Robiginitalea biformata HTCC2501: one gene and its partner. The protein of the gene in region 1 binds, or shares a complex with, the protein of each later gene. Links are inferred from orthologs where the notes say so. Each region holds a gene or a part of one and is shown on either strand. Other genes may lie near its edges. The genes, in order: rny and pfkA.

Region 1 (8,388 bases):
CAGTTCACACTCCCGGGCATCGCCGATACGATCGTCGAAGTTATAGGTGATTGTACCGTCCTTGGGCTCGTATTCCATCAGGATCCACTTGCCGTTCAACGTGGCCGAATAGGAAGCGATGCCGCTGAGGTCGTCTGCAATCCGAAGGCTCAGGTAGCGATAGTTGGTAAGCCACTGCCGGTGCTTGAAATTGCGGGGCCGGATCGTGGGGGCAAGGGTATCGGTAGCCAGGGTAAATTCCCCGAGTTCCCTGCTGCGCATGCTGAAGGTGTTGCCCCTTTTGTACGTCCGGGTGTATCCGGGGTTGCCCCTCGAATCCAGCCGGGCGATAAACATCCGGGCGCGATCGGCCTCCGGGATGTGCGAAACATCAAAACTCAGGGTGAAATTCCGGTGGAGGGGCACGGTGGGCTTATGCAGTTTCACTGTATCCCCGTCGCTTCCAAGTTCCAGGTAGGTGTTCTGATAAAAGCTGCCGGCCGGAAAATAGGCCTGCGCCCTGCCCAGGTCAAAGCTCGCGGGTTTATCCGCCCGGATGAAGTAGGGGGTTTTCAGCTCATCCCCCCCGGACGGGGTTCCCGATTCGCCCCGCACCGGAACGGTCAGGATGGTTTCGTTCCCTGCCAGATCCGAGATTTCGATCCGTATTTCGTGCCGGCTCCCGGGCGATACCCGGATCTTCCCGTCGTCCTTGATTTCCTGATAGAGGCTGAGCCGGTTGCCGGAATCCCGGAAGCATTTCTGCACCCGCCGGTTGGTCGTGGCGTAGTACGGATAGTCGATCAGCGTATTGATGTACCGGGTTTCCCCGAAGGAGAATTTTTCAAAAACCAAATCCGTGCGGGTAGCCCCATCCACTTCCTGTCGAATGCGGTACACCCCGTTGCGGTTGGCTGCCAGGTCCTGCCGGTCGTAGGCCTGTACGCCGAGGCCAATGGTCCCGGAGGCCACCAGGGTATCCGCCAGGTAGGTGCCGTCTGCCTGCCTGCGCATCTGCAATTCCACGCGTTGGCCAACCCCGTTAACGTGGGCCCCATCGGACAGCGGGTAGGCAAATGCCGCCTCCAGGGTCGGGTTGGTGGCATCCCTGACGTCGATACCGTACAAGAGGGGGTTTGTGGGTTTCTCATCCACGCTGCTCCGGATTTCAAAATGCAGGTGCGGCCCCGAGGAACCCCCGGTATTGCCGGTATAGGCAATGATATCCCCTTTTTTAACAGGTACTTCCCCGTAGTCCGGAAAGGTCTCCACCTCATAGGAACGGCGTTTATACTGCAGGTCCTTGACGTATTCCTCAATGCCCGGGCCGTATTTCTGCAAGTGCGCATAGACGGAGGTATATCCGTTGGGATGCGCAATGTACAGGGCTTTTCCGTACCCCCAATGCCCAACCTTAATCCGGCTGACCGTACCATCCGCAATGGCCCGGACCGGCAGGCCCTGGCGTTGCTGGGTCTTGATGTCGATGCCCGCATGGAAGTGGTTTGAGCGCAACTCCCCGAAAGTCCCAGCCAGGATGATGGGGATATCCAGAGGGGGGTCGAACCGGGTTTCGGCCGGGGCGTATTGCGCCGGGGCATACAGGGATGCCAGTAGGAATAGCAAGGGGAGGATACGAGTCATAGCAAGGGAATTCCCTGCGAAATTAAGGATTCGGGCCGCAATAATGCAACATCGGGTAAAAACGAAGCCTGCGGGTGGCGTATGCCCCGCCGTCAGCGGCTTTACGCGCCGCAGGGGCGGAATAGTTGCAAAAAGTATTGCGAAGTCGCCCCCGGAGTGTTAACTTTGTGTAAATGCATTGAATTCTGCCCGGTGAGCGAAATGGTCGACATCGTTGACTCCCTCGAGAACAAGATCAGCAAGCTGTTGCGGAAACTCGAGTTGCTGCAACAGAGCAGGAAGAACTTGGAAGGGGAAGTTGCCGCGCTTAAGGAAGCGCGGGATACCGCCCGGGAAGCAGCCGACAAGTGGGAAGAGAAATACAATTCCCTGAAAATGGCGAATTCGATGCTGGGCAGTGAAACCAACAAATCAGAAGCCAAGCTCAAAATAAATGCGCTAATCAGGGAATTGGACCAGTGCATCGTTCAATTGGCTGAATAGCGACCAAGTTCAAACAAATGACCGAGAGGCTCAAGATAAAGCTATCCATAGCGGATCGCGTATACCCGCTGACGATCGACCCGGCCCAGGAAGAGGGCCTTCGGAAGGCGGCCAAGAATATTGAGCAACTCGCCAAAAAGTTCGAACAGAATTACGCCGTCCGCGACAAACAGGATGTACTGGCCATGTGCGCACTGCAGTTTGCATCTAAAATTGAGCAGGGGGGCATTGAGAAACAGGAAGACAACCAGGAAGTAGTCGAACGGCTCCGGTCGCTGGACAGCCTGATCGCTTCCACGCTGAGCGCGCAATAAGTTCTTTTACATAGCAATAGATACTGCCCACATTGGTATTATTTTTTTGACAAACTCAACATTACTTTAATTAGAAAGGGTGAGTTTAGGTTGTAAAAGCAAGCCTTCTTTGAAAGGATCCTTGAGCAATCTGTTAGCCCTAAACCTGTTTATAGGAGTTTGTACAAAACTTCCATCAATGTGGGCTTTTTTTATGCTTTCGGGGGTTGCCCGGAGGCGTATTCTGATTCAGGTGACACTGCCGGAACCGCAAACTAAATTGACAGATCATGGACATTACAACGATAGCCATCGCCCTGGTGGTTGGGTTGGGGATCGGTTTTGCCATTGCCAAGCTCCTTGAAAAGGGACAGGCTTCCAAGACCATTGCCGCGGCCAAAAAGGAATCCGCGGCCATCCTGAAGGATGCCCGGGCCGAAGGGGAGAATATCAAAAAAGAAAAGATTTACCAGGCCAAGGAGAAGTTCCTGGAGCTCAAGGCAGAGCACGAAAAAGTTATCCTCAGCAAAGACAAGAAGATCACGGAAGCCGAGAAAAGGACCCGCGACAAGGAATCCCAGGTAAGCAGCGAACTGGCGCGCAACAAAAAACTGAACGAAGAACTCGAAAAGCAGTTGGAGGAAATTGCCAGCAAACGGGAGTTCTTTGAGCGGAAACAGGGGGAACTCGAAAAACTGCACAACAGCCAGGTTCAACAGCTCGAAGTAATCTCGGGCCTCTCGGCCGAAGAAGCCAAGGGCCAGTTGCTCGAGTCTCTCAAGGAAACCGCTAAGACGGATGCCATGGCCTACCTGCAGACCACCCTTGAGGAAACCAAGATGACTGCCCAGCAGGAAGCCAAGAAAATCATCGTCAACACCATTCAGCGCATCGGCACCGAAGAGGCTATCGAGAATTGCGTTTCGGTTTTCAACCTGGAATCCGACGACGTCAAGGGTAGGATCATCGGGCGGGAAGGCCGGAATATCCGGGCACTGGAAGCCGCAACGGGTGTGGAAATCATCGTGGACGACACCCCGGAGGCCATCATCCTCTCCTGTTTTGATTCCGTCCGCAGGGAAGTGGCGCGTCTGTCCCTTCACAAGCTGGTCACCGACGGCCGGATCCATCCGGCGCGTATCGAGGAGATTGTCCGCAAGACCGAAAAGCAGATTGAACAGGAAATTGTCGAGGTAGGGAAGCGCACCGTGATCGACCTGGGCATCCACGGCCTCCACCCGGAACTCATCCGGACGGTGGGGCGGATGAAGTATCGCTCCTCCTACGGCCAAAACCTCCTGCAGCACTCCCGTGAGGTTGCCAAACTATGCGGGGTGATGGCTGCCGAGCTCGGGTTGAACCCGAAACTCGCCAAACGGGCCGGCTTGTTGCACGATATCGGCAAGGTGCCGAACACGGAAACCGAACTGGAAACCCCCCACGCCATCCTCGGGATGCAGTGGGCCGAGAAATACGGGGAAAAGCCCGACGTGTGCAATGCCATCGGCGCCCACCACGACGAGATTGAAATGAAATCGCTGATCGCACCGGTGGTCCAGGTTTGCGATGCTATCAGCGGGGCGCGGCCGGGTGCACGGCGCCAGGTGCTCGACTCCTATATCCAGCGACTCAAGGATCTGGAGGAAATTGCCTTTGGCTTCGGGGGCGTCCAGAAGGCCTATGCGATCCAGGCGGGAAGGGAACTTCGCGTGATTGTGGAAAGCGAAAAAGTCAGCGACGAGAAGGCTGCCCAGTTGTCGTTTGAAATTTCCCAGAAGATCCAGACGGATATGACCTACCCGGGGCAGGTAAAAGTCACGGTAATCCGGGAAACACGTTCGGTAAACGTGGCGAAGTAACCCCCGCGGAGCCCGGCGCCTGATCAGATATTAACAAATTCATACCCGGCCCGCGGATCTTCCAGGAGGTCGGTTCCCCGGTCGTTTAGCAGGATGCCGTGTTCCAGCCAGGCCTTCAGGTTGGCCAACCAGAAAGTCCATCCCGTGCTGCAGCCGTAATGGTACATCAGTTTGCTTTTCTCGTCTGTGGGGATGTTGTATTGCCTCAGGCAAACCAGGACCCGGCCCGCGCCTTCCTCCAGGCTAACCCGAACCCGGCAATCGCCTGCGAAGCTGAAGGCGATGTGCTGTTTCCCATCGGCTTCCAGGAGGGTGCCGGTTTCTTCTCCGTCAAACTGGTGCCACTTCCAGGCGTATCGGTCGCCGGCCTGCACCGGCTCTTCAGGGCCGCGTCGGCTGCCGTCGGGCGCATGGTAGGCGGCTTCCTTGAGGAACCAGGAACAAATGCCCGCTTGTGTTGCCCAACTCGTGTAGATCCGTCCGAGCGGTGCGGCGATATAGATCTTTTTGGTGAATTCCTCAAAGGACAAACCTTCCATATCAATTGGCTTTATGAGCTAGTTCGTAGGCGTGTGCCGCCCGTCCCAGGGCTGCCAGGAAGGGGATGCCGATTTCCTCGTACTCGTACTGGTCGTCGTTGAAGACCCCGTTTTCATTGACCAGGATAGTGGCCGCAAGCAGGAATTCCACGTCGTTTTCCCGATCCGTGATATACGCGCAGTCCGTCAATGTCCCGTAGGCAAACCCCACCTTGTTGTAGATCCGGACCGTTTCGGGGATACGCGCCTCCGAGTCGCCAAACATGAAAAATTTGCAATAACCGTCCGGGTAGAGGGCTTCCTCGTATCCGGCTTCCCTGGGCAACCGGGACATCGCCTCCAGAAGGAATTCCCGTTGTTCCCCGGTAATCCGGAATCGCTGCCCCTCCGGGAAATTCCCAGGAAAGACCACGCGTTTCAACAAGCCGTCCAGGGTGGTTAGGGGCAGGTAGTTTTTCAGGCCGAAATCGAAGGGTTCTTCAACGAGCCTGCCATCCTCCATATACCCGAATCCCTTGCGAATCCCTGTGAGTTCCAGTCTTTTTGGGGGTTGATTCTGAATCGGGCGGGACTGGGCCGTCACCGTATCGTTGCGATAAACTACCAGGGGCTGTGTGGTTGTTTCGTCCCGGTGGTACCCCAACCGGTGCGATATCCGGGCAGGGCCTGCCTGCTTTTCCGCCAGGCCCGCATTGATGGCATCCTGCCCCAGGAATTCAAACAGCCGGTTGTTTGCGTGGTTGTCGCTTACGGCAAAAACAGCCCGGATATCCCCGGCAAAGGTCTCCTCCACGCTGTCCCCCTCGATGTAGTACCTCGTATGGCGGTCCAGGCTGTCCAGCCGTGCGAGCTTCTCCAGGGCCAGGACAGCGATCGGGAACTTCACTGTGCTGGCCGGGTAGTGGTATGATGTTGCGTCCACCCGGTAGTCGTAGGGCGCCAGCCGGACGGAATCCCCGTTTCTGAATATTCGCGTATACCGGACCTGTACCTCAAATTTATCGGGGTCTGCCATCACCCGGGCGATGGCCGGGTCGTCGGAGGCCAGGATGGTTTCCAGCGGGTCCCTGTCTGTTTGGCGCCCGGTTCCTGTACAGCCCGATACCATCAGCACGGCCGCCCAAAAGAGTATTTGGAAGTGCCTGTTGCATGCTGTCTTGTCGCCTTTCATGTCACTGGCCCGCTACGGACTCCCCGGTTTCCGCAAATCGCTTGAAATCCTCCAGATACTTCTGGGATTGTTTCCTGAACGCCCCGGGCATCAGCCACCCCATCAGCTTCATCCCGAAAGAGGAAAACTGGAATTCCGATTCGGAAATCCATTTGGAGGTGTTTGCATCCACCTCCTTAAAATAGTTTTTCTGGATATTGTGCACCCCCTTGGTATCGTAGGTGGTGTGCAATTCATGGGGCGGGTTGTACTTGATAAGGGTCTCCACCATCACCAGGTGGCGTTTGCCCATTTGGTAGGCGAGCTCCATCTGGGCGCCTTCCTGTCGGGGTTGCCCGGAAATTTGTTTGTAAGACTCCAGGCCCCGTTGCCAGTGTTTCATGTTTTCCGGGTTATCCAGTATGGCCACCATGCGGTCCCTGGGCAGGTCTATGGTGATTTCGCAAGTGTATTTCATGGGAGCGCTTTAATCCCTAAGGTACTAAATTTTACCTTTTTTGGGGTGCTGATAAAAATGTGTTAATCCACAGGGGGGCGGTTTGCCCATGCGCCTGATATTCTTATTTTTGCCCGATGCGCATTGAGATACCCGCCACCCGTCTTACCTGGTCCTTCCCGGTTTTCGCGATCGCTGCGATGGCCCTCTGGGGTTGCGATTCTTTGTTTAACAAGGAAACCGAGAAGACACCCCTGGCGCGGGTAGGGGAAGAAATTCTGTACCGCGAAGATATCGCCCCCCTGGTGGACCCCGGGCTGAATCCTTCGGACAGCGCCTCGCTTGTCAACAACCTGATTACCAACTGGGCTACCGAGCAACTCCTGATGCAAAAGGCGCGGATGAACCTGCCCGCTGCTCAGATCGAGGAATTCGAGGCCCTGATTTCCGAATACCGGGCGGACCTCTATACCCGGGCCTACAAGGAGGCCCTCGTCGCCCAGGAGGCGGATACGGTGGTGAACCCCGTGGAACTGCAGGAATTCTACGAAAATGAGAAGGAGAACTTCCGACTCCAGGAGAAAATTGTGCAGCTGCGGTTTCTGGAGCTGCCCCCCCAGTTTATCAACCGGGAGGAGGTCACCGAGCGCCTGAGGCGCTTTGATTCGGAAGACCAGCGCTTTCTGGATAGCGTGGGGGTACAGTTCCGCAAGCTGAATTTTAACGATTCCATCTGGGTGCCTGCCTCCCGCGTTATCGAGGAGATCCCGCCCCTGACCTTTGAAAATGAGGGCGAATACTTAAAAAAATCACAATTTTTTGAACTCGAGGACGATGCCGGGGTATATTTGGCTGAAGTGCGGGACGTCATGGAAGTAGATGCCATAGCCCCGCTATCCTACATAGAGCCCACAATCCGACAGGTGCTGCTCAACCGCAGGAAGCTGGGTTACCTCAGGCGTCTGGAAAACGAGTTGATCGACGAAGCCATTCAACAAAAAGAATTACAGATTTATGAAGCGAATGAATAGATGCGTTTGGATAGTATTATTTGCCCTGGGCCTTTCGAGCCTGCAGGCGCAGGTACGCGATTCCATCCCGGATACCCAGATAGAACCCCCACAGGAAGATGTTGCGCCCCGGGAACTGGCTTCCCTGGACCCGCCGGCCACTACCGGTGAGCGCAGGAAGCTCGATGGGATTGCCGCCGTGGTGGGGGATTACGTGATCTTGGACTCCGATGTGGAAAAAACGATGATCGACCTGAAGAACCAGGGGGCTACCGACGCAGAGATTGACGACTGCAGCCTGCTGGGCAAGTTGATGGAGGACCGCCTCTATGCGCACCAGGCCGTACAGGACAGCATCCTGGTTTCCGATGACGAGGTCTACGCCCAGAGCGACCGCTACCTCCAGCAACTCGAACAGCGCCTCGGTTCCATGGAGAAATTGCTGCAATTCTACAACAAGGAATCCGCCGAGGACCTCCGCGAGGAACTCTTCCAAATCAATAAGCTGCAGATGCTCTCCCAGAAGATGCAGCAGAAAGTAGTGGGGGACATCAAAGTGACCCCCGAGGAGGTCCGGCAGTTTTTCCGGTCCATCCCGGAGGATGAAAAACCCGTATTCGGGGCCGAGCTGGAGATTGCCCAGATCGTCATCAAGCCCGAGGTCCCGGAGGCCGAAAAACAAAAGGTCATCGACCAGTTAAACGCCATCAAGGCGGATGTGGAGGATAATGACGCGAATTTTCGGGTAAAGGCGATCCTCTATACGGAGGATGAGGCCTCCCGTAGCAATGGGGGGATGTACACGATGACCCGGCAGACGCAGTTTGTCAAGGAATTCAAGGACGTGGCCTTCAGCCTGCAGGAAGGGGAGATCTCGGAACCTTTTGAAACCCAGTTTGGCTTCCATATTCTCATGGTGGAAAAGATCCGCGGGCAGGAACTCGATGTGCGGCACATCCTGATCCGGCCGGAGG
Region 2 (8,411 bases), 330 kb from region 1 along the record:
CGTCACCCTGGCCCCGCGCTGGGATGTAAGCGTGACTTCCTCCTACGATTTCGTACGGAACGGCTTCGGGCTTACCCGCCTTGGATTTGCCCGCGATTTGAAGAGTTTTAAACTGACCTTTGACTGGACGCCCTTTGGCTCCCTGGAACGCTGGTATTTCTTTATCGGCATCAAGGCGAGCATCCTGAGCGACCTGAAGTGGGAGAACCGGAGCCAACGCTCCAATTTCAATTAAATCCGGACAGGCGCGTATAAATCAGGACAGGCGCGTATAAATCAGGACAAGCTCGTAACGAATTCGCATAAACACCCAAGAACTTAAATTATGAAGAAAATCATCCAGACCGACAAGGCACCAGCCCCCATAGGCCCTTACAACCAGGCTGTCTGGGCGGGGAATACCCTCTATGTGTCCGGGCAGATTGCCCTGGACCCCGCCACCGGGAAATTAATAGACGAAAGTATCGAGGCGGAAACCGAACAGGTGATGCAGAACCTGTCGGCCGTTCTCCGGGAGGCCGGCCTCGGGTTCGGCGATGTGGTTAAGGCGTCCATCTTTGTGAAGGACATGCACCAGTTTGCCCGGATCAATGCCGTCTACGGAAATTTTTTCGATGCAGACACTGCCCCGGCCAGGGAAACCGTGGAGGTAGCCAACCTGCCGAAATTCGTCAATGTGGAGATTTCGGTGATTGCTGTGCGCAGCTAGCAAGCTGCTCGATTTGAAGATTTGCCGATTTGAAAATTTGAAAATTAGGGAACTTGGCAATTTGTTAATTGGTCAATTTGTCAATTTGCCAATGCGGGGATTTGCCAATGCGGGAGTTTCGCAATTGGAAATTAGTATCCCGGGGCTAAAAGAAACCGGATTTTGAATAGCGTTTATCAACACTTTGCCTCGCTTCAAGACCTGCGCGCAAAGCCTCTGGAATAGCTGCCTCCCCCAATTTCCAAATTGGCAAATTTTCAAATTTTCAAATTCACTAAATCGTCTCCTTGTGGAATTCCACCAGGCCCTCGATGGGCCGCTGGCGGATTTGCCCGAGGACCAGGTCATTCCGCTCAACAACTGCCTTGAGTTCTTCCTGTAAATAGTAGGCGATACTCCCCACAAAATGCACGGGGACCTTTGTCGCCAGTTCAAACTGCATCACGTGGTTGTTGATGAACTGCTGGAACCCCTTGTCAATTACCCCCTTGCAATACGGGTGTTCCTTATGCTCCACGATAAACCGGGCAAAGGTTGCCAGGTAGGTGTTCGGGTTCGGCTTCTTGTAGAGGTTTTCCTTGATCACGTCCGCGTCCAGGTTGTATTCTTTTTCAAAGAGGTGTGCCAAATCCTGGGGCATCTTGTGGTAGTAGAAATCCCTTACCAGCTTGCGCCCGAAAAAATTCCCGCTGCCGTCGTCCATCAGGATGTACCCGAGGGAAGTCACCTTTTGAAACAATTGATGGCCGTCGTAATAACTGCAATTGGAACCGGTCCCCAGGATACAGACTATCCCCTGGTGACCCACCTTGGTGGTGGAATAAATGGCGGCATAGGTATCCTCCTTAACCACCACCTTGGCCTTCGGGAAGAATTCCCCGAAAATTTCCCTGAGAAAGCGCCGCATGCGTTCCGTACCGCAGCCCGCCCCATAAAAATAGAGGCGGGTTACCTTATGGGAATTTTTGGCCAGCTCAAAGTTATTTGCCAGGCGTTCCTCAATGACCTCCTTGGACAGGACTTCCGGGCTGAGCCCGAGGGTCTGCGTCATAAAAAGCTGGTCGCCCTGGCTGTCCATGGCAATCCAGTCGGCCTTGGTGGCCCCGCTATCGGTGATAAGTACCATGGGTGATACTTACAGGTTGTGCACGTGGAGCGCGAGGTCGACGAGTTTGTTGGAATAGCCCGCCTCGTTGTCGTACCAGGAAACAACCTTGAAAAACTTGCTGTTGAGCTCGATGCCCGCGTCCGCATCAAAGATGCTTGTCCGGGTATCCCCGACAAAGTCCTGGGAAACCACGAGTTCTTCCGTGTAACCCAGGATTCCTTTTAAGGGGCCTTCAGAAGCGGTTTTCATCGCCTGCTTGACCTCCTCGTAGGAAGTGTCCTTTTCGAGCTTCACGGTAAGGTCTACCACGGAGACATCTGCAGTGGGAACCCGGAAGGCCATCCCGGTAAGCTTCCCTTCCAGGGCCGGGATTACCTTGGTAACCGCCTTGGCAGCCCCGGTAGCAGCCGGGATGATATTCAGCATGGCGCTGCGCCCGCCCCGGTAGTCCTTCTTGGAAGGCCCGTCGACGGTGAGCTGGGTGGCCGTGGTGGCATGGACGGTGGTCATCAACCCTTCGGCAATACCGAAACTGTCGTTGAGGACTTTGGCGATCGGCGCCAGGCAGTTGGTCGTACAACTCGCATTGGAGACGATTTTATCGGAAGCCTTGGCGTCCTGGTGGTTGACACCCATTACGAACATCGGGGCATCCTTGGAGGGCGCTGAGATCACGACCTTCTTCGCCCCGCCATCCAGGTGTTTCTGGGCCATATCCAGGGTGGTGAAGATCCCGGTGCATTCCGCGACGATATCCGCTCCCACTTCGTCCCATTTCAGGTTGGCGGGATCCCGCTCTGCGGTGACGCGGATGGTTTTCCCGTTGACGACCAGATTGCCGTCTTTAACGGCGATGGTGCCGTTGAACCGCCCGTGTACCGAGTCGTACTCCAGCAGGTAGGCCAGATGCTCCACATCCAGCAGATCGTTGATCGCAACGACGTCCACGTTGTCGCGCTCCACCGTAGCCCTGAAGACCAGGCGGCCAATTCTTCCAAATCCGTTAATTCCTATTCGCAATGATGCCATGATAGTATGTTTTAATGTTTATATAGTCATTATATCGGAAACGCGTACGAGTTCCCGGTCTATTTTGGTATGCCCTTTGATCGCCTCGGCAATCGGGGTCAGTACAATTTCGTTGTCGATGATTCCCACCATCAGGTTGGTCTTCCCGGCGATGAGGGCCTCAACGGCTTTTACCCCCATCCGGCTCGCCAACACGCGGTCAAAGGCACTTGGTGGCCCGCCCCGCTGCATATGGCCCAGAACCGAAACCCGGACATCGTAAATGGGCAGGTGCTCCTCTACGTACTCCTTGAGTTCAAAGACGTTTTTACCGGTCTTATCCCCTTCCGCCACTACGACGATACTCGAGGACTTGCCGGTTTTCTTGCTGCGCCTGAGGGATTCCAGCAGGCGGTCCAGCCCCAGGTTTTCCTCGGGGATCAATATTTCCTCGGCACCGGCCGCTACCCCCGCATTGAGCGCAATATGGCCGACATCCCGGCCCATGACCTCCACAAAAAACAATCGGTTGTGGGAGCTGGCCGTATCCCGGATCTTGTCGATGGCGTCCACCACCGTATTGAGGGCCGTGTCAAAGCCCAGCGTATACCGGGTACCGAAGATATCGTTGTCGATGGTCCCGGGGATTCCGATCACCGGGAAATCGTATTCCTTATTGAATATGGTGGCCCCGGTAAAACTGCCGTCCCCCCCGATGACCACAAACCCGCTAATTCCGGCCTGGACCAGTTGCTCGTGGGCTTTTTTTCTCCCTTCCGGGGTTTTGAAGTCCTCGCACCGGGCCGATTTGAGGATGGTTCCTCCCTTGTTGATGATGTTGTTGACGCTCCGGGCATTCATTGCCACGAAGTCTCCCTCAATCATCCCCTGGTAACCGCGGTAGATGGCCATACATTCCACATTCATGTAGGCGCAGGTCCGGACCACCGAACGGATGGCGGCATTCATGCCCGGGGAGTCTCCTCCCGAGGTGAGCACCGCAATCTTGTGCATTGGTTTGTTCATGGGAAAAATTCGAATTGCAAAATTAACAAACTTCTCCCAAATTAAAGAACGTACAGCGGCCAGATTTAGGAATCCGTCAGAACGAAAACGTTTTCGTAACGAATTTAACAATAACATAAAGATTCCAAACGGACTCGGGTACTGCTCCCCGTCGCGGTCCGGACAAAGTAATTACTTAGGGCGCTCGCGTTGCGGCAGCGGCTCCTTCCGCAAGGGCTCCTGCGGCAAGGGCTCTTTGGGCAATGGCTCCTGCGGCAAGGGCTCTTGGGGCAGCGGCTCCTGCGGCAGCGGTTGGAGCTGCCGCTGGTTCTTGGAATAGAACCGGATCAGGCTGTCGCTGCCGATACTCGCATCCGGACGGGTTGCTGCGGGAATACTGTCCTGTACCTGTGAAGCGGGCGGGTTGGCCGCCGGCTCGGGTTTATTGAAAATCTGCCGCAATAAATCCCGGAAACTGTTGAAATCCACCTCGTAGGACAATCCCACCCCCTGGGTATACCCCTGGCGGTCTGCCAGGAATTGCCGGATTTCGTTCTGCCGGTTGAAGATCCGCATACTCAGCGTCCCCTGGTCGTTCAACAGGAGCTGCACTTCGGCATCCCCTGCAACCGCCGATTCGCTGACCCCGCCTACCGGAACCCCAAAGCGCCCGTTGAACAGAATCCGGTCGCTGATCTGGGTGGACACCGTCACCCCGATCCGGTCCTCCACATTCACCGCGTCGTTCGGGTTGCTGTACCCCGCTTCATAGGAGACCCCCAGGTTGAGCTTGTCGCTGTTGTTCCCAAGGACCTGGTTGAAGAGACTCGAAGTGGCCGTTTGCAGGAAACTCCCCGCCACGGCCGTCTGGTTGATGCCGCTGGATTCGTTCACGAACGTTCCCTGGGCGAGCAGGAACAACGCGTTGCGTTCCTCCACGGTGGGGTCCTGCAACCGGTATTCCAGTTCGGACTGCACAATGGAACTGGTACCCGGGAAGCCGATTTCGAAATCCACGGTTGGCTGTTCGAGTTCCCCGGTGAGGCGGACGATCACCTCGGTGGGGATGCTCGGGGTGTAGCCGGAACTCTCCAACAGCGGGGCGGGGTTGGCGTTCAGGGAATACACCGCCTCCATATTCAGGATGGCCTCCAGGGGGTCGCCATCCCAGTTGATGGTCCCCCCCGGCTCCACCCGGAAGGTCTTGTCGATGACCCCGCCGTACTTCAGGTTGTACGACCCGGTGACCACCACAAAGTCCCCCCACATGTTGAACTTCCCGTTCGTGTTGATTTCCATAAATATCAGCCCGGCCCCCGTCCCTTTCAGGGAGCTGCCCGTCTGCGGGTCAACGACAATCTCCACCTCCGCCTCCGGGGTCACGTCCAGGTCGAATTCCAGCTCCAGGCCTTCGTACTCCCGCAGCGTCCGCTGCGCCTCGATGGTCCGGCGCTCATCCTTTTCAATAAAGTTGATAAAGCTATAATCCCCCAGGCTCGCCACATCGCTGATGGGAATTTTCAGGGAAGTCCCCCTGGCGGTAGACCCTTCAAAATTTATATTGAGGGCATTCGTCGGCCCGAATATCCGGCCGGTGCCCTCGGCAAAAGCCGTCCCGTAATAGAGTTCCTCTTCGTCGTACTCCGTATTGAGCAGCAGAAAGCGTTCGCCCTGGGTATCCACATCCAGGTTCAGGCGCCAGTCCGAGAAGAACTGGTGGCTGATGGTCCCGTCCAATACTGCGGTTGTCCCCTCGGCCCGGTCCGTGAGCCGGATATTCTGGAAATCAAATGTCTGGTTGAACAGCCGAACCACCGAATTCTGCCCGAAGTCGTAATCGACATTCAGGTAGGGGATGCCCAGCCCGGCGTCGTTCAGGGTGAGCAAACCGGAAAACTCCGGGTTCCTCAGGTCGCCCCGGATCTGCGTGGTGCCGTTCAGGGTGCCCCGGATGTGGTCGATGACGCCATCCCCCAACGGGCTGAAAGGTTCCAGCTGAAACCCGTTGAAACTGGCATTCAAATTGGCTGTGGGGACTTCGCCCTGGTTCAGCACGGTACCGATGACCGAAAATTTCTCCCGTCCGTTCTCCGTTATCTGCGTATTGACCGAGAATTCCGTCAGGTCCTTGTTCCCCACCATGCCGATATCCAGTTCCCCCAGCTTCACCCCGTTTACGCCGAAATCGGCGATGTTCAGGTTTCCGATCGGCAGGTATATTTCCTCTTCCTGCCGGACGTTCAGCACCCCGTTGATCTCCCCGCTGAGCTTCAGGCTGTCGATGGCAGGCGTGATTTTGCTGAGGGAAACAATCTTAAAGCGGAGTTCCAGATCCTTGTAGGTAGAATCGGCCAACTCCCCCCGGAGGATAATCTCTTCCCGTTCCTCGTTGTTCATCACGATCTCCTGAATCTGGATGCTGTCCAGGGAGCGGTTGACAATCACCTTGTTCCGGTCGTTGCCCTGGCGGTTCAGCACCCACGTATTGCCCTTAAAGCTCACCTCAGACCGCTTAAGCCCGATTACGGATTTGTTATCCTGGTTAAAGGTGTGATAGAAATTTAGGTTGTAGGTGTCGTTGTATTCGCTGCCGCCCTTGAATTCCGTCCGGAAAAACAGCGTGTCGGTGAGGGTGGTGTTGATCAGTTCAAAATCCTTCACGTCGTAGTAAACCGTGGAAACATCGGCCACGGAGACATAGGTGTTGAACAGCGGGTTTTTGTTGTCGATTCGAACGTCCACGGAGTCCAGCCGGTTGTCGAAGGCCGTGATATAGGGCGAACGGAAATTCAGCTTGAAGTCCCCCTCATCTGCCTGGATATCCCCCCTGATATACGTGTTCGGGCCAAAGGAAACCTCCGGGAAGAACACGTCCACGATCTTGTTGTAAATCCGGAAGTTGAAGGCGAGCTCCTGCCCCTCGGAAATCTCGTACGGCCGGTAATTCGTGTAGATACTCCCGACGGAGTTCTGCAATAGCTTCCCGAGTTCGCCAACCTTGAAGCGGCCCCGCATATACCCCGTGATGATGTCCGGCGAATTGATTTCCACAGTCCGCACCGAGTCCGCGTCAAAACTGGAAACGATCTGGAAATCCTCAAAATAATAGGTGTTGTTCGGATTCTGGTACTGTGTCTGGCTGAACCGGATGTCCCCGCGGATATTGTCCGGGTTGCTCCCGGTGATGTCCATATCCACGTTTCCCTGGAAAATGGCGAGCGTATCCTTGATGAAATTCAATTCATACAGGTCCGCATAGTCTACCGAGGCCACGAAATTGAACGTGTTGGGCTGGCTGCCGAAGTCAGCGAGCCCCTTGAAGTTGAATATGAAATTCGGGTCACGGCTGTTGAGCGACCCATCGAACAGCTGGTCCTTGAGGATCCCGGAAACGGAGATATCGGAATACCCGTAGTTGTTGAAGTTTATCGAATACACCTCCCCGATCACCTCGGTGTTCAGCCCCCGGCTCGTGAAGCCCTCGCCTTCCACGTTGACGTCCAGGGAAGCGGTCCCCAGGGACGCATTGCCGGTAAAAGCGCCCAGGTCAAAATCGATCAGGGAAACAAAGCCCTGGTAGGAAGCGCGGTCGATATCGTTCACGTCCGTCAGCTGCAGGTCCGCATAGCTGCTCCCAATCCCGCTGGTAATGTTCACCTGCGCATTGATACTGGACTCGGTCACCACGGCATCCCCACGGATGGTAAACTGCCCGAGTCGCTGGATGGTGCTCGGCAGGGAATTGCCCAGCAGATTGGGCATCAGGCCCCGCAGCTGGTAATAGGTGGTGGTGACATCCCGGATGGAGGCGTCCATGCGGAAGGGGGCATCCCGGCTAAAGAGGTTCTGAAACTCAAAATCCCCACGGATCCCCGTGTTATCGGTAACCAGTAAAAGGTTGCTGAGCTGCAAATCGTTCAGCGTCCCGCTGATTTCCGTGGTAAACTCCGCTGTCTTCCCGGTCCCGAACGCATCGTAGAGCTGGTTGATCTCGTCGAGCCCCACCACGGATTGATCAAAGTTTGCCGTGACCAGCACCTCGTTGGTGAAATCTGCCAGGTCCTCCCGTTTATAATCGAATACCAGCCCGCCCCGCAGCGCGGAAAGGGGTGTCCGGATTCGCAGGGAATCGAAGCGCATCTGCTCCCGCGTATAGGTGAAGTCAGTGGACAGGTTCTCGAGGGCGAGGTTCCGGCCGCTTTGCAGGGAAAGGGAACGGACGGCGGTGCGGACCTCCGGGCCCTCGATGGTAAAGTCACCCGCCTCGATTTCCAATTTGTTGAAATCCAGGATTACCGGGTTCTCCAGGTTGTCGTCAGATAGAAGGAAGCGGCTCCGGTCTATCTCCACCCCGGATGCGTAAAAGTAGAACGGCGGGGTACCCGGCGCCCGGGGCTGGCCGTCGTCGAGTTTGTCGATAAAGATCCCCAGGTTGGTATCCGGGGCATCCCGGTAGGTTTTCATATTCAGGAACAGGCTGTCGATCTCGATGTCCCCGAACTCCAGCGTGCCCCCCACCACGTCCCTGAGGCTCAGGATGGACGTGCTGAGCCGGTCGATGTAGACCAGCGTATCCTGCCG

The links.
Region 2: rny (region 1) and pfkA share a complex: the UniProt entries of both Bacillus subtilis proteins name them as parts of the possible RNA degradosome complex. The link is inferred for Robiginitalea biformata HTCC2501 from one-to-one orthologs.

Annotation. Positions count from the first base shown.
Region 1 is NC_013222.1:1,850,232-1,858,619, forward strand. What follows is about bases 2,098-4,973. They hold rny (ribonuclease Y), read left to right. Parts: upstream 2,098-2,689; coding sequence 2,690-4,258; downstream 4,259-4,973. Other genes in these bases: RB2501_RS08270 (hypothetical protein), read left to right, coding at 2,098-2,106; RB2501_RS08275 (cell division protein ZapA), read left to right, coding at 2,124-2,420; RB2501_RS15800 (SRPBCC family protein), read right to left, coding at 4,282-4,797; RB2501_RS08290 (serine hydrolase), read right to left, coding at 4,799-4,973. Outside these bases: RB2501_RS08265 (M23 family metallopeptidase), read right to left, coding at 1-1,623; more of RB2501_RS08270, read left to right, coding at 1,816-2,097; more of RB2501_RS08290, read right to left, coding at 4,974-5,905; RB2501_RS08295 (SRPBCC family protein), read right to left, coding at 5,970-6,425; RB2501_RS08300 (hypothetical protein), read left to right, coding at 6,542-7,435; RB2501_RS08305 (peptidylprolyl isomerase), read left to right, coding at 7,428-8,388. UniProt on the Bacillus subtilis protein: Endoribonuclease that initiates mRNA decay. Initiates the decay of all SAM-dependent riboswitches, such as yitJ riboswitch. Involved in processing of the gapA operon mRNA, it cleaves between cggR and gapA.
Region 2 is NC_013222.1:2,173,942-2,182,352, reverse strand. The notes cover bases 1,859-4,757. They hold pfkA (6-phosphofructokinase), read right to left. Parts: upstream 3,852-4,757; coding sequence 2,865-3,851; downstream 1,859-2,864. Other genes in these bases: RB2501_RS09655 (translocation/assembly module TamB), read right to left, coding at 4,023-4,757; gap (type I glyceraldehyde-3-phosphate dehydrogenase), read right to left, coding at 1,859-2,846. Outside these bases: RB2501_RS09680 (putative LPS assembly protein LptD), read left to right, coding at 1-235; RB2501_RS09675 (RidA family protein), read left to right, coding at 326-709; RB2501_RS09670 (hypothetical protein), read right to left, coding at 984-1,835; more of gap, read right to left, coding at 1,845-1,858; more of RB2501_RS09655, read right to left, coding at 4,758-8,411. UniProt on the Bacillus subtilis protein: Catalyzes the phosphorylation of D-fructose 6-phosphate to fructose 1,6-bisphosphate by ATP, the first committing step of glycolysis.